Regions from separate parts of the Candidatus Symbiopectobacterium sp. NZEC127 genome, predicted to be linked through region 3. Evidence: predicted binding sites of a transcription regulator. Region 3 holds the regulator's gene; each other region holds the start of a gene.

Region 1 (4,554 bases), on a different contig from region 3:
GGTGAGCTATTTCATCGATCATCTGGTAGCAAAAGGCAATATTCCTCTGGCAATGGCGGGGGGCTTGGCGGCGGTTTACATCCTGCTGCAATTGTCCGCCGCGCTATTGCATTATGTGCAATCGCTGCTGTTCAACCGCGTTGCGGTCGGGGTAGTGCAACAGTTGCGTATTGATGTGATGGATGCCGCGCTGCGCCAACCGTTAAGTACCTTTGATACGCAACCGGTGGGGCAACTGATTTCCCGCGTAACCAACGATACCGAAGTGGTGCGCGACCTGTATGTCACCGTGGTTTCTACTGTGCTGCGCAGCATGGCGCTGATCGGTGCGATGCTGGTCGCCATGTTCACCCTTGATTGGCGCATGGCGCTGATTGCCGTGATGATATTTCCCGCAGTGGCTATCGTGATGGCGGTCTACCAGCATTTCAGTACGCCGATTGTGCGGCGACTGCGCCGCTATCTGGCGGACATTAATGATGGTTTCAATGAAGCGATCTCGGGCATGTCGGTGATCCAGCAGTTCCGCCAACAGTCGCGCTTTGGTGACAAACTGGGGGCCTCAAGCCGTGCGCATTTCCAGGCGCGGATGCAGACGCTGCGTCTGGATGGCGTGCTGTTGCGCCCGCTATTGAGCCTGTTTTCCGCCATGGTGCTGTGCGGGCTGTTGATTCAGTTTGGTTTCAGCTCGGTGGGCACGGTAGGCGTTGGCGTGCTCTATGCCTTTATCAGCTATCTGGGGCGTCTTAACGAGCCGCTGATTGCGCTGACCACCCAGCAGTCCATGTTACAGCAGGCGGTGGTGGCCGGTGAGCGTATCTTTGAACTGATGGATGCGGTACAGCAGTCCTACGGCGAAGATACACGCCCATTAGCGGCGGGCAGCATCGAGATGGACAACGTTTCTTTTGCCTACCGGGATAATCAGCGTGTCCTGAACCATATCAGCATGCAGGTGCCAGCGCGCGGCTTTGTGGCGTTGGTGGGGCACACCGGCAGCGGCAAGAGCACGTTAGCGAGTTTGCTGATGGGGTATTATCAGCCGGATGAAGGGGAAATTCGTCTCGATGGCCGTCCGCTGACGTCGTTATCCCATCAGGTATTACGACAAAATGTCGCAATGGTGCAACAAGACCCCATGGTTCTGGCGGATTCACTCTATACCAACGTTACGCTGGGGCGTGATATTCCTGAAGCGGATGTGTGGCGCGTGCTGGAGATTGTGCAGCTCACTGCGCTGGCAACGGCACTGCCCGAGGGCATACACACCACCATCGGCGAGCAAGGTAATACGCTTTCTGTCGGGCAGAAGCAGCTCCTTTCTCTGGCCCGCGTGCTGGTGAAACCGCCCAAAATACTGATTCTCGACGAAGCGACGGCCAACATTGATTCCGGCACCGAGCAAGCGGTTCAGCGCGCATTGCGTCTTATCCGTCACCACACCACGCTGGTGGTGATTGCGCATCGTCTTTCCACCGTGGTCGAGGCTGACAACATACTGGTGCTACATCATGGTGAAACGGTAGAGCAGGGCGCACACGAGCAATTACTGCAACGTCGCGGGCGTTACTACCAGATGTATCAACTGCAACTGGCGGGGCAGGAGTTGGCTGCCAGCGAGGATGAACCGGTTTCCGTCGTCTGACAAAAGACACACTGCCTGTCGCTGTCGTTTTTTATCCGCGCACCATCAACAGGCAGATGATTTTCATTTTTCCATGTCATGCACCGCAATTACGCGTCATGCACCAAATGGGTGCGTGACCTGTGCGCAACATCACATCTTTATCCTTTCCTTTTACTTCGCCAGCCGTGTTCCACGTTATTTCCCCGCGCAATTATCGGTTCCTTTCATTTGTGGCACAGCCTTTGCTTTATCCCTGTCGTGAAGGTTATTCGAAATGGTGGCGGGCGTAAGTCTGAACTCAATTGGTAAGGGGAAGATAATGAAACTGGTTACTGTGGTGATAAAACCATTCAAGCTGGAAGATGTGCGTGAAGCCTTATCTTCTGTCGGCATCCAGGGGCTCACCGTCACTGAGGTGAAGGGATTTGGACGCCAGAAAGGCCATGCCGAGCTGTATCGCGGCGCTGAATATAGCGTCAACTTTTTGCCGAAAGTGAAAATTGATATTGCCATCGCTGACGATCAGGTTGATGAAGTCGTTGATGTGATTAGTAAGGCGGCTTACACCGGTAAAATTGGCGACGGTAAGATTTTTGTTGCTGAACTGCAACGCGTTATCCGTATTCGTACGGGCGAAACTGACGACGCCGCACTGTAATGCCTGGCTGACGAAAAATTGGGATGGATGAAAATGAAAATACGTGTCTCTTCATTATTAGGCCTTGCCGCCGCAGCGTTACTTCCGTCGCTGGCAATGGCCGCTGATACACCGGCAATCGATAAAGCGGATAACGCTTTTATGATGATTTGTACCGCGTTGGTCCTGTTCATGACGCTGCCCGGCATTGCGCTGTTTTACGGCGGCCTGATTCGCTCCAAGAACGTGCTCTCCATGCTGACGCAGGTGACCGTAACGTTTGCCATGGTGTGCGTGCTGTGGGTTATCTACGGGTACAGCATGGCCTTTGCGACCGGTAATGCCTTCTTTGGCGGCCTGGATATGTTCATGCTCAAAGGCATCGAGCTGAAATCGCAATCTGGCACTATTTATCAACTGATTCACGTCGCGTTCCAGGCTTCCTTTGCCTGTATCACTGTCGCGCTGGTGGTCGGTGCGATTGCTGAACGTATCCGTTTCTCTGCGGTGCTGATTTTCGCGGCTATCTGGCTGACGTTCTCCTACCTGCCGTTGACGCACATGGTATGGGGCGGCGGTTTCCTGGCGGCCGATGGCGCGCTGGACTTTGCAGGCGGTACTGTGGTGCACATCAATGCCGCGGTTGCGGGGTTGACCGGTGCTTATCTGCTGGGCAAACGTGCTGGTTTCGGTAAAGAAGCCTTCAAGCCGCACAACCTGCCGATGGTGTTTACCGGTACGGCGATCCTCTATATCGGTTGGTTCGGCTTTAACGCAGGCTCTGCTGCTGCCGCGAACGAAATTGCCGGTCTGGCTTTCCTGAACACCGTCGTTGCGACTGCGGGTGCGATTCTGGCATGGGTTATCGGTGAGTGGATGGCACGTGGTAAGCCTTCTCTGCTGGGTGCCTGTTCCGGCTGTATCGCGGGTCTGGTTGCTATCACACCCGCCGCGGGAACCGTGGGCGTCGGTGGTGCGCTGATTATTGGTCTGGTCGGTGGTTTCGCTGGCCTGTGGGGCGTGACGGTACTGAAAAAATGGCTGCGCGTGGATGACCCGTGTGACGTGTTCGGTGTGCACGGCGTGTGCGGCATCGTCGGTTGTATCCTGACCGGGGTATTCACCTCCGCGTCTCTGGGCGGCACCGGCTACGCAGAAGGCGTTACCATGGCGCACCAGGTTTGGGTGCAGCTGTTCAGCGTGATCGTTGCGTTCATCTGGTCCGGCGTTGCTGCCTTCATCGCGTTCAAAGTGGCAGACCTGGCCGTTGGCCTGCGTATACCGGAAGAACAAGAGCGTGAAGGCCTGGATGTTAACAGCCACGGCGAAAACGCTTACAACCAGTAATTTCACAGGATATGAAAAACGCGGGCCTAGGCCCGCGTTTTTTTTGTTCAGGATTGAGGATAGTGCGCAACGCCCCTCTTTTTAAGGCGCATCATGCCGCCGCATGACCCCCTCCTGCACCGTTGAGGCCACCAGAATCCCCTCCCTGGTGTAGAATTGCCCACGCACAAAGCCACGGGCACCGGAGGCCGACGTGCTTTCTACGGTGTAGAGCAGCCAGTCATCAAGGCGGAAAGGGCGGTGGAACCACATGGAATGGTCGATGGTCGCAACTTGCATACCCGGCTCAAGAAATCCGACGCCGTGCGGTTGCAAGGCGGTGAGCAGGAAATTGCAGTCTGATGTGTAGCCCAGCAGGTATTTATGAATGCGCTCGTCATCGGGCATGGTGCCATTGGCCCTGCACCATACGTGGCGAACGGGTTCATCCACCTGACCTTTGAGTGGGTTATGAAATTTTACCGGACGCATTTCGATGGCGCGCTGTTGCAGAAATTTGTCACGAAACTGCTCAGGCAGTAGATGTACCATGCTCTGTGCAATCTCTTGTTCCGACGGCAAGGATTCTGGCGCAGGGACTTCAGGCATGGTGTTTTGATGTTCAAAGCCGCTCTCCTGACGCTGAAAAGAGGCGGTCATAAAAAAGATGGGCTTGCCGTTTTGGATGGCGCTGACGCGCCGTGCGCTAAAACTGTTGCCATCACGCAGGTTCTGCACATCGTAGACAATCGGTTTTCGGCTGTCTCCCGGCAATAAAAAGTAGCTGTGGAAGGAGTGCAGCCCTCGGCCCGCCTCGACGGTCTGTTTGGCCGCATACAGCGCCTGGCCGACCACCTGTCCGCCGAACACCTGGCGTAACCCTAAATCTTCGCTTTGTCCCCGGAAGAGTCCTTCCTCAATCTTTTCCAACTTCAGCAATTCGAGAAGATGCTGTAGTGCATGG
Region 2 (4,554 bases), on a different contig from region 3:
TCACGGAAGATAACTTTCGGACGAGACACAGCCAGTTCAAAACCTTCACGACGCATGTTTTCGATCAGCACAGACAGGTGCAGTTCGCCACGGCCAGACACACGGAAGGTATCCGGGTCTTCGGTTTCTTCTACACGCAGCGCAACGTTGTGTACCAGCTCTTTCTTCAGACGATCCAGAATCTGACGAGAGGTCACGAACTTGCCTTCTTTTCCGCAGAACGGAGAGGTGTTAACACCGAAAGACATGGTTACGGTCGGCTCATCCACGGACAACGGCGGCAGAGCTTCGACGCTAGCGGTATCACAGATGGTGTCAGAGATGTTCAGTTCACCCAGACCAGTGATAGCGATGATATCGCCCGCTTCCGCCACTTCAGATTCGATACGTTGCAAACCCAAATGGCCCAACACCTGACCCACTTTACCGTTACGGCGTTTACCTTCCGCATCGATAATCGTCACTTGCTGGTTCGGTTTGATACGACCGCGTTTGATACGGCCGATACCGATAACACCCACATAGCTGTTGTAGTCCAGCTGGGAGATTTGCATTTGCAGCGGACCGTCCAGATCGACGCTCGGCGCTTCAACGTGTTTGACGATCGCTTCGAACAGCGGCGTCATGTCTTCCGCCATGTCTTCGTGATCCAAACCGGAGGTACCCATCAACGCAGACGCGTAAACGATAGGGAAGTCCAGTTGTTCATCAGTTGCACCCAAGTTGACGAACAGATCGAACACCTGATCGACGACCCAGTCAGGGCGCGCGCCCGGACGGTCAACTTTGTTGATGACCACAATCGGTTTCAGGCCATAGGCAAAAGCTTTTTGGGTAACGAAACGGGTCTGGGGCATCGGGCCGTCCATTGCGTCTACCAGCAGCAGCACTGAATCGACCATGGACATTACACGCTCCACTTCACCACCGAAATCGGCGTGTCCTGGGGTGTCAACGATATTGATACGGTAATCTCTCCAGTTAATGGCAGTGTTCTTCGCCAGAATGGTGATACCGCGTTCTTTTTCCAGATCGTTGGAATCCATAACGCGCTCGGTGGCGTCATTTCGTTCACCCAATGTTCCAGATTGTTGTAGCAGCTTGTCAACCAGGGTTGTTTTCCCATGGTCAACGTGCGCAATAATAGCAATGTTACGCAAATTCTCGATCACAGCTTTGCCTCAGGCATTTAGAAATAGCGCGCTATTGTACACGGATTAAGCGAGGGACCAAACAAGATCACACTCCTAAGCGATAAACAACCCAGGGGTGCTTGCTTTGTGATCCCTTTCACGGTGCAACGGCGCAGAGAAAGTAAACAAACGCACACAAACAGTGCACTATTTTGGTGATTATGAACCATAATAGTGCAACGAACGCTAATGGTGCAGGCACTGCCTTCAACGAAAGCCTGAAAACAACGCCTCCCAACCACATGTGTAGAGTTGGCATGATTTTAGCTTAAACCCTATTACGGTAACAAACATCATTCCATAACGATATTCGTTCCACGACGATAAATGACAAATCGGGAGATCCAAGTATGTCCGCAGAACATGTTTTGACGATGCTGAACGAACACGACGTTAAATTCGTCGACTTACGCTTTACCGACACCAAGGGTAAAGAGCAGCACGTCACCATTCCAGCTCACCAGGTTAGCGCTGACTTCTTCGAAGAAGGCAAAATGTTCGACGGCTCCTCTATTGGTGGCTGGAAAGGTATCAACGAATCCGACATGGTACTGATGCCTGACGCGAGCACCGCAGTACTGGACCCGTTCTATGAAGACACGACGCTGATCATTCGTTGTGACATTCTGGAACCGAACACCATGCAAGGTTACGATCGCGACCCGCGCTCCATCGCAAAACGCGCTGAAGAGTACCTGCGTTCCACCGGTATCGCGGATACCGTTCTGTTTGGGCCAGAACCTGAATTCTTCCTGTTTGACGACATCCGTTTCGGCAGCAGCATCTCCGGCTCTCACGTTGCTATCGATGATATCGAAGGCGCATGGAACTCCGGCACCAAATACGAAGGCGGCAACAAAGGCCACCGTCCGGCAGTGAAAGGCGGCTACTTCCCGGTTCCGCCGGTTGACTCCGCTCAGGATATCCGCTCCCAGATGTGTCAGGTAATGGAGCAAATGGGCCTGGTCGTTGAAGCTCACCACCACGAAGTGGCGACTGCTGGTCAGAACGAAGTGGCAACCCGCTTCAACACCATGACCAAAAAAGCGGACGAAATTCAGATCTACAAATACGTTGTTCACAACGTAGCGCACGCTTACGGCAAAACCGCCACCTTTATGCCGAAACCGATGTTCGGTGACAACGGCTCTGGCATGCACTGCCACATGTCCCTGTCCAAAGGCGGCACCAACAAATTCTCCGGCGACAAATACGCTGGCCTGTCTGAAGAAGCACTGTTCTACATCGGCGGTGTCATCAAACATGCTAAAGCGATCAACGCCCTGTCTAACCCGACCACCAACTCTTATAAGCGTCTGGTCCCGGGTTATGAAGCTCCGGTAATGCTGGCGTACTCCGCACGTAACCGTTCTGCTTCTATCCGTATCCCGTTCGTTTCCAGCCCGAAAGCAGCACGTATCGAAGTGCGCTTCCCGGACCCGGCGGCTAACCCGTACCTGTGCTTTGCCGCACTGCTGATGGCCGGTCTGGATGGTATCAAGAACAAGATCCACCCTGGCGATGCCATGGACAAAAACCTGTACGATCTGCCGCCGGAAGAAGCGAATGAAATCCCACAGGTTGCAGGCTCTCTGGAAGAAGCACTGAACGCGCTGGACGCTGACCGTGCATTCCTGACGGCAGGCGGCGTGTTCACTGACGACGCTATCGATGCTTACATCGGTCTGCGCCGTGAAGAGAACGATCGCGTTCGCATGACGCCGCACCCGGTTGAGTTCGAACTGTACTACAGCGTTTAATCAACGACTGCGTACCTATGATTTACCTCGGCGTGGTGGGCGTGCTGAACCCTGCCATGACCGAGCATCAACAGAATTATAAGAAGTTTGTTTTTGTTGCCGTGGAAACTTTTCAGCCCATCTTCGGATGGGCTTTTTTCACCATCGGCCTTATTTCTTTATCATCAATATTGGCCGTTGCGACGTAACATCCATCATCTACACTACAATGCACCGCGAGGGTGCAGGAGTCTGCGTTATGGCAACAGGCACGCTGCCCGATGCTGGGCAGATCCTCAATTCTTTGATCAATAGTATTTTATTGCTGGATAACGATCTGGCAATCCACTATTCCAATCCGGCTGCCCAGCAGTTGCTGGCGCAAAGTTCACGTAAATTGGCGGGAACACCGTTGCCGGATCTGCTCAGCTATTTTTCGCTAAATATTGAGCTGATGCGCGAAAGCCTCAACGCGGGTCAAGGATTTACGGATAACGAAGTGACTATCGTTGTCGATGGCAGAGCACACATCATGTCGCTCACCGCACAACGCATTCAACACAGTTTTATCCTGTTGGAGATGGCGCCGATGGACAACCAGCGCCGCCTCAGCCAGGAACAATTACAACACTCTCAGCAGCAGGCAGCACGTGATTTGGTGCGCGGCCTGGCGCATGAAATCAAGAATCCGCTCGGCGGATTGCGCGGCGCAGCACAACTGTTGGCCAAAGCGCTGCCCGACCCGGCGCTGACAGAATACACCAAAGTGATCATTGAGCAGGCCGATCGCCTGCGCAATCTGGTGGACCGGTTATTAGGGCCGCAGCAGCCGGGTTTACACGTCACACAAAGCATTCATCAGGTGGTTGAGCGCGTCTGCAAGTTGGTCTCGTTGGAAAAACCCGACAACGTGACGCTGGTGAAAGATTACGATCCCAGCCTGCCAGAGCTGACCCATGACCCAGACCAGATTGAGCAAGTGCTGTTGAACATTACCCGCAATGCGCTACAGGCGCTGGGTAAAGAAGGCGGCACCATCACGCTGCGCACGCGCACCGCTTTTCAACTCACGCTGCACGGCGTGCGTTATCGCCTGGCGGCGCGTATTGATATCGAAGACGATGGCCCAGGCGTACCCGCTCAGCTGCAAGACACGCTGTTTTACCCGATGGTAAGCGGTCGCGAAGGGGGCACCGGGCTGGGATTATCTATCGCGCGCAGCCTGATCGATCAGCATTCGGGAAAAATTGAATTTAACAGTTGGCCAGGCCATACCGAATTCTCGGTTTACCTGCCCATTCGCCAGTGAGGTTCACGATGCAACGAGGGATAGTCTGGATTGTCGATGACGATAGCTCCATCCGTTGGGTGCTGGAGCGCGCGCTCACTGGGGCGGGGTTAACCTGTGCCACCTTTGATAACGGAAATCAGGCGCTGCACGCGCTGGCAACCCAAACGCCGGATGTGCTGCTGTCCGATATCCGCATGCCGGGTATGGACGGTCTGGCGCTGCTGCAACAGATCAAACAGCGTCATCCGATGCTGCCGGTGATTATTATGACCGCGCACTCCGATCTGGATGCGGCAGTAAGCGCTTACCAACAGGGCGCATTTGATTATCT
Region 3 (4,554 bases):
GATTTGATTGACTGGCCGGTGATGACACAGGTAGGCCTTAGCGTGGCCGTGGCAGATGCCCATCCTCTGCTGCTGCCCAGGGCGGACTACGTGACGCAAATTGCTGGCGGACGCGGTGCGGTACGCGAGCTGTGTGACCTTATCCTGCTGGCGCAGGGTAAGCTGGACGAAGCCAAAGGGCTATCGATATGACGGTATCGTCACTGCAAATGGGCTATCGCCGCACGTTTGCGATGACCATGAGTACGTTTTTATTATGAATAAGACGAAGCGTTGGCTAACCGCGCTATTGGCGCTCATTGTATTGATTCTGATTGGCTGGAACCTGACGGATCAGGACAGCGCGCCACAAACGGAACCCCAGGACAATGCGGTGCCGACCTACACCAGCGATGAAACCACCACGCGCGTGTTTAACCCGCAGGGTGGCCTGAACTATCGACTGGTGGCGCAAAGAGTGGAGTATTTTAACGCGGAGCAGCTCACCTGGTTTACTGCGCCTGTCGCTACGCTGTTTAACGAACAGGGTATCGCCACCTGGACGGTGCAAGCCGACCGCGCCAAGCTGACCAAAGATAAAATGTTGTTCTTATACGGGCATGTGGAAGTCAACAGTCTGACCAATGACTCACAATTACGGCAGATAAAAACCGATAATGCGCAAGTTAACCTGGTGACACAGGACATCGCCTCCGATGATGAGGTGACACTGTACGGAGCCAGTTTCCTCTCGAATGGGATGAAAATGCGCGGCAATTTGCGTAACAAAACTGCCGAATTGATTGAAAAGGTAAAAACCTCTTATGAAATTCAACACCAATAATGCCTGGCGTCACGCAGCCATTGCCAGCGCCCTGTTAGCAGCAAGCCTGCCTGCCCTTGCTGTGACAGGAGACACCAGTCAGCCGATTCACATTGATTCCGCGCAGCAGTCATTGGACATGCAGGGCAATACGGTCACCTTTACCGGCAATGTCACGGTCAAACAAGGCACCATCGACGTGAAGGCCGAAAAAGTCGTGGTCACGCGCCCACAGGAATCGCAGGGCCAGGAAGTGATCGAGGCCTTTGGTAATCCGGTCACGTTCTTCCAGATGCAAGATAACGGCAAACCGGTGAAAGGCCGTGCACAGAAAGTGCGCTATGAACTGGCGCAGGACAAGATCACACTGACGGGTAATGCGTATCTGGAACAACTGGATAGCAACGTGAAAGGCGATCGCATCACCTATCTGGTGAAACAGCAGCAGATGGAAGCGGTGGGCGATAAAGGCGGGCGCGTCACCACCGTGCTGGTGCCCTCGCAGTTACAGGAAAAGAACGGCAAGGCCGCCGCACCCTCGTCTCAAAAAGCCAAGCAGCAACCACAGGCAACTGAATAACCTATGGCAACATTAATCGCAGAAAACCTGGCGAAGGCCTACAAGGGCCGTCGCGTGGTCGAAAACGTAAGTTTAACGGTCAACTCCGGTGAAATCGTCGGGTTGCTCGGGCCGAATGGTGCGGGAAAAACCACGACATTCTATATGGTTGTCGGCATTGTCCAGCGCGATTCCGGGCGGATCGTGATTGATGATGAAGAGATAAGCTTGCTGCCGTTGCATGAACGCGCACGCCGCGGTATCGGCTATCTGCCGCAGGAAGCCTCGATTTTTCGCCGTTTGAGCGTCTATGACAACCTGATGGCCGTCTTGCAGATTCGCAAAGACCTGACGCCGGAGCAGCAGGACGATCGCGCCAATGAGTTAATGGAAGAATTCCATATTATTCATTTACGCGATAGTCTGGGACAATCACTGTCCGGCGGCGAACGTCGTCGCGTAGAGATCGCCCGCGCACTGGCGGCCAATCCCAAATTCATTTTGCTGGATGAACCGTTTGCCGGTGTCGATCCAATTTCGGTGCTCGACATAAAAAAAATCATTGAGCATCTGCGAGACAGCGGCCTGGGCGTACTGATTACCGATCACAACGTGCGTGAAACGTTGGACGTGTGCGAACGCGCCTATATCGTCAGTCAGGGACAGCTGATTTCCCACGGCTCACCCAGCGAAATCCTGGCGGATGAGCAGGTGAAACGCGTCTATCTGGGCGAAGGCTTCCGACTTTGATACTGTAACGTTTGCAATGGGCGTTCCATTTAAGGGAAAGTGACACGAGTTATGAAGCAAGGTTTGCAACTCAGGCTAAGTCAACAACTGGCCATGACGCCACAACTTCAGCAGGCGATTCGTCTGCTTCAGTTGTCTACGCTTGAACTCCAGCAGGAAATCCAACAAGCGCTGGAAAGCAACCCGTTGCTTGAACAAACCGACAGCCACGATGAAATCGATGCTCAGGAAACGAGCGACAGTGAATCACTAGACACATGCGAAGCCCTTGAGCAGAAAGACATGCCGGAAGAGCTGCCGCTGGACGCCACCTGGGATGAAATCTACTCCGCAGGCACGCCCTCGGGCACCGGCACCGATTACCGCGATGAAGAACTGCCGGTCTATCAGGGTGAAACCACGCAAACGTTGCAGGATTACCTGATGTGGCAGGTGGAGTTGACGCCGTTTTCCGACACCGATGCGGCCATCGCTACCTCGATTGTTGATGCGGTGGACACCACCGGCTATCTGACCGTTCCGCTGGAAGACATCCTCGAAAGCATTGGCGACGATGACCTGACGATTGAGGAAGTGGAAGCGGTGTTAAAACGCGTGCAACGTTTTGACCCGGTCGGCGTGGCAGCGCGTGATTTGCGCGATTGCCTGCAAGTCCAACTGTCTCAGTTTGCCCCCGAAACCCCGTGGCTGGCGGAAGCCAAGCTTATCGTCAACGAATACCTCGACCTTCTGGCCAACCATGATTTTCGTGCACTGATCCGCGCAAGCCGGATCAAAGAGGATGCGCTGAAAGAGGCGCTGGCGTTGATTCAGTCACTCGATCCGCGTCCGGGGCAATCGATCAATACCGGCGAGTCGGAGTATGTGATCCCCGACGTGCTGGTGCGTAAACATCAAGATCGCTGGGTGGTGGAACTCAATACCGACAGCGTGCCGCGCCTGCAAGTCAACCAGCAGTATGCCGCACTGGGCCACAGCGCGCGTAACGACAGTGACAGCCAGTTTATCCGCAGCCACCTGCAAGAGGCGCGCTGGCTGATAAAAAGCCTGGAGAGCCGCAACGATACGCTGCTCAAGGTCACACGCTGCATTGTGGAACAACAGCAGGATTTCTTTGAGAAAGGGGAAGAGTTTATGAAACCCATGGTGCTGGCGGATATCGCTCAGGCTGTGGATATGCATGAATCCACTATCTCACGCGTCACAACCCAGAAATTTCTTCACAGCCCACGTGGCATTTTCGAACTAAAATATTTCTTCTCCAGCCATGTAAATACCGACAGCGGCGGTGAGGCGTCATCCACTGCCATTCGGGCGCTGGTGAAAAAATTGATCGCGGCGGAAAACCCCGGCAAACCCTTGAGCGACAGCAAGCTGACAACGCTGCTTTCCGATCAGGGAATCATTGTCGCGCGGCGTACCGTGGCAAAGTACCGAGAGTCTTTATCCATCCCGCCGTCAAACCAGCGTAAGCAGTTGGTTTGATTTCTACAGAGAAGGAAGACGCTATGCAGCTGAATATCACCGGACACCACATCGAAATCACACCCGCATTACGCGAGTTCGTTAACACAAAATTTGCCAAGCTGGAGCAATACTTTGATCGCATCAACCAGATCAACGTGGTGCTCAAGGTGGAGAAAGTGGAGCAGATTGCCGATGCTACTCTGTTCGTTAATGGCGGTGAACTGCATGCCACATCCGAATCTGAAGACATGTATGCCGCCATCGATCTGTTGATCGACAAACTGGCGCGTCAGTTAAATAAACACAAGGACAAACTCAAACAGCACTGATCGTCATCTCCGCCTCAGGGCGCAGGGAATACGCCTCTGGCACAGCGTCAGAGGCGTGAAGAGATGAGCGGGCCGTTAAGTGAAAACACCATGAATAACGATCCCATTTTGCAACTCAGCGCGGTATTACGCCAAGAGTGCACCCGCAGCACCGTTCATTGCCAAAGCAAGAAACGGGCGTTGGAAATCATCAGCGAATTGGCAGCCAGGCAGTTAAACCTGCCGACGCCGCTGATCTTCGAGGCATTGCTGACGCGTGAGAGAATGGGCAGTACCGGTATTGGCGGCGGTATCGCGATCCCACACGGAAAACTCGATGATGATAACGCCTTGGGTGCCACCGGGGTCTTTATCCAACTTGAACAGCCGATATCCTTTGATGCTATTGATAATCAAGGGGTAGACTTGCTTTTTGCCTTGCTGGTTCCCGCAGAACAATGTAAAACCCATCTACATACGCTATCACTTGTCGCCAAACGCCTGGCTGACAAAAGTGTGTGTCGGCGTTTACGGGCCGCGCAGAGTGACGAAGAGCTGTACCAAATTATGATTGAAGGGGATTAATCCCCGGTAGAAAACGCGCGACATTCAGACATTCGCGCTACGATGTGCGTCACAGATGAATCACTCGGTCAGGGTGTAACAAA

The links. Region 3 encodes sigma-54, which starts transcription at its own class of promoters, with help from an activator protein. Its sites were predicted from a motif close to GTTGGCACANNTTTCGCTNT; they were not measured.
Region 1: the regulator sigma-54 is predicted to act here: its motif matches at 1,857-1,876, upstream of glnK (P-II family nitrogen regulator).
Region 2: the regulator sigma-54 is predicted to act here: its motif matches at 1,445-1,464, upstream of glnA (glutamate--ammonia ligase).

The regions. Positions count from the first base shown of each region.
Region 1 covers NZ_JAGFPG010000004.1:220,779-225,332, forward strand. Annotated here, with positions in the region: gene J5069_RS16705 (SmdB family multidrug efflux ABC transporter permease/ATP-binding protein) at 1-1,645, shown strand, start outside; gene glnK (P-II family nitrogen regulator) at 1,947-2,285, shown strand; gene amtB (ammonium transporter AmtB) at 2,319-3,611, shown strand; gene tesB (acyl-CoA thioesterase II) at 3,693-4,554, opposite strand, start outside.
Region 2 covers NZ_JAGFPG010000006.1:18,309-22,862, reverse strand. Annotated here, with positions in the region: gene typA (ribosome-dependent GTPase TypA) at 1-1,172, opposite strand, end outside; gene glnA (glutamate--ammonia ligase) at 1,544-2,953, shown strand; gene J5069_RS18950 (hypothetical protein) at 2,971-3,141, shown strand; gene glnL (nitrogen regulation protein NR(II)) at 3,192-4,241, shown strand; gene glnG (nitrogen regulation protein NR(I)) at 4,250-4,554, shown strand, end outside.
Region 3 covers NZ_JAGFPG010000002.1:63,693-68,246, reverse strand. Annotated here, with positions in the region: gene kdsC (3-deoxy-manno-octulosonate-8-phosphatase KdsC) at 1-192, shown strand, start outside; gene lptC (LPS export ABC transporter periplasmic protein LptC) at 257-823, shown strand; gene lptA (lipopolysaccharide ABC transporter substrate-binding protein LptA) at 804-1,382, shown strand; gene lptB (LPS export ABC transporter ATP-binding protein) at 1,386-2,111, shown strand; gene rpoN (RNA polymerase factor sigma-54) at 2,163-3,596, shown strand; gene hpf (ribosome hibernation promoting factor) at 3,620-3,907, shown strand; gene ptsN (PTS IIA-like nitrogen regulatory protein PtsN) at 3,998-4,471, shown strand.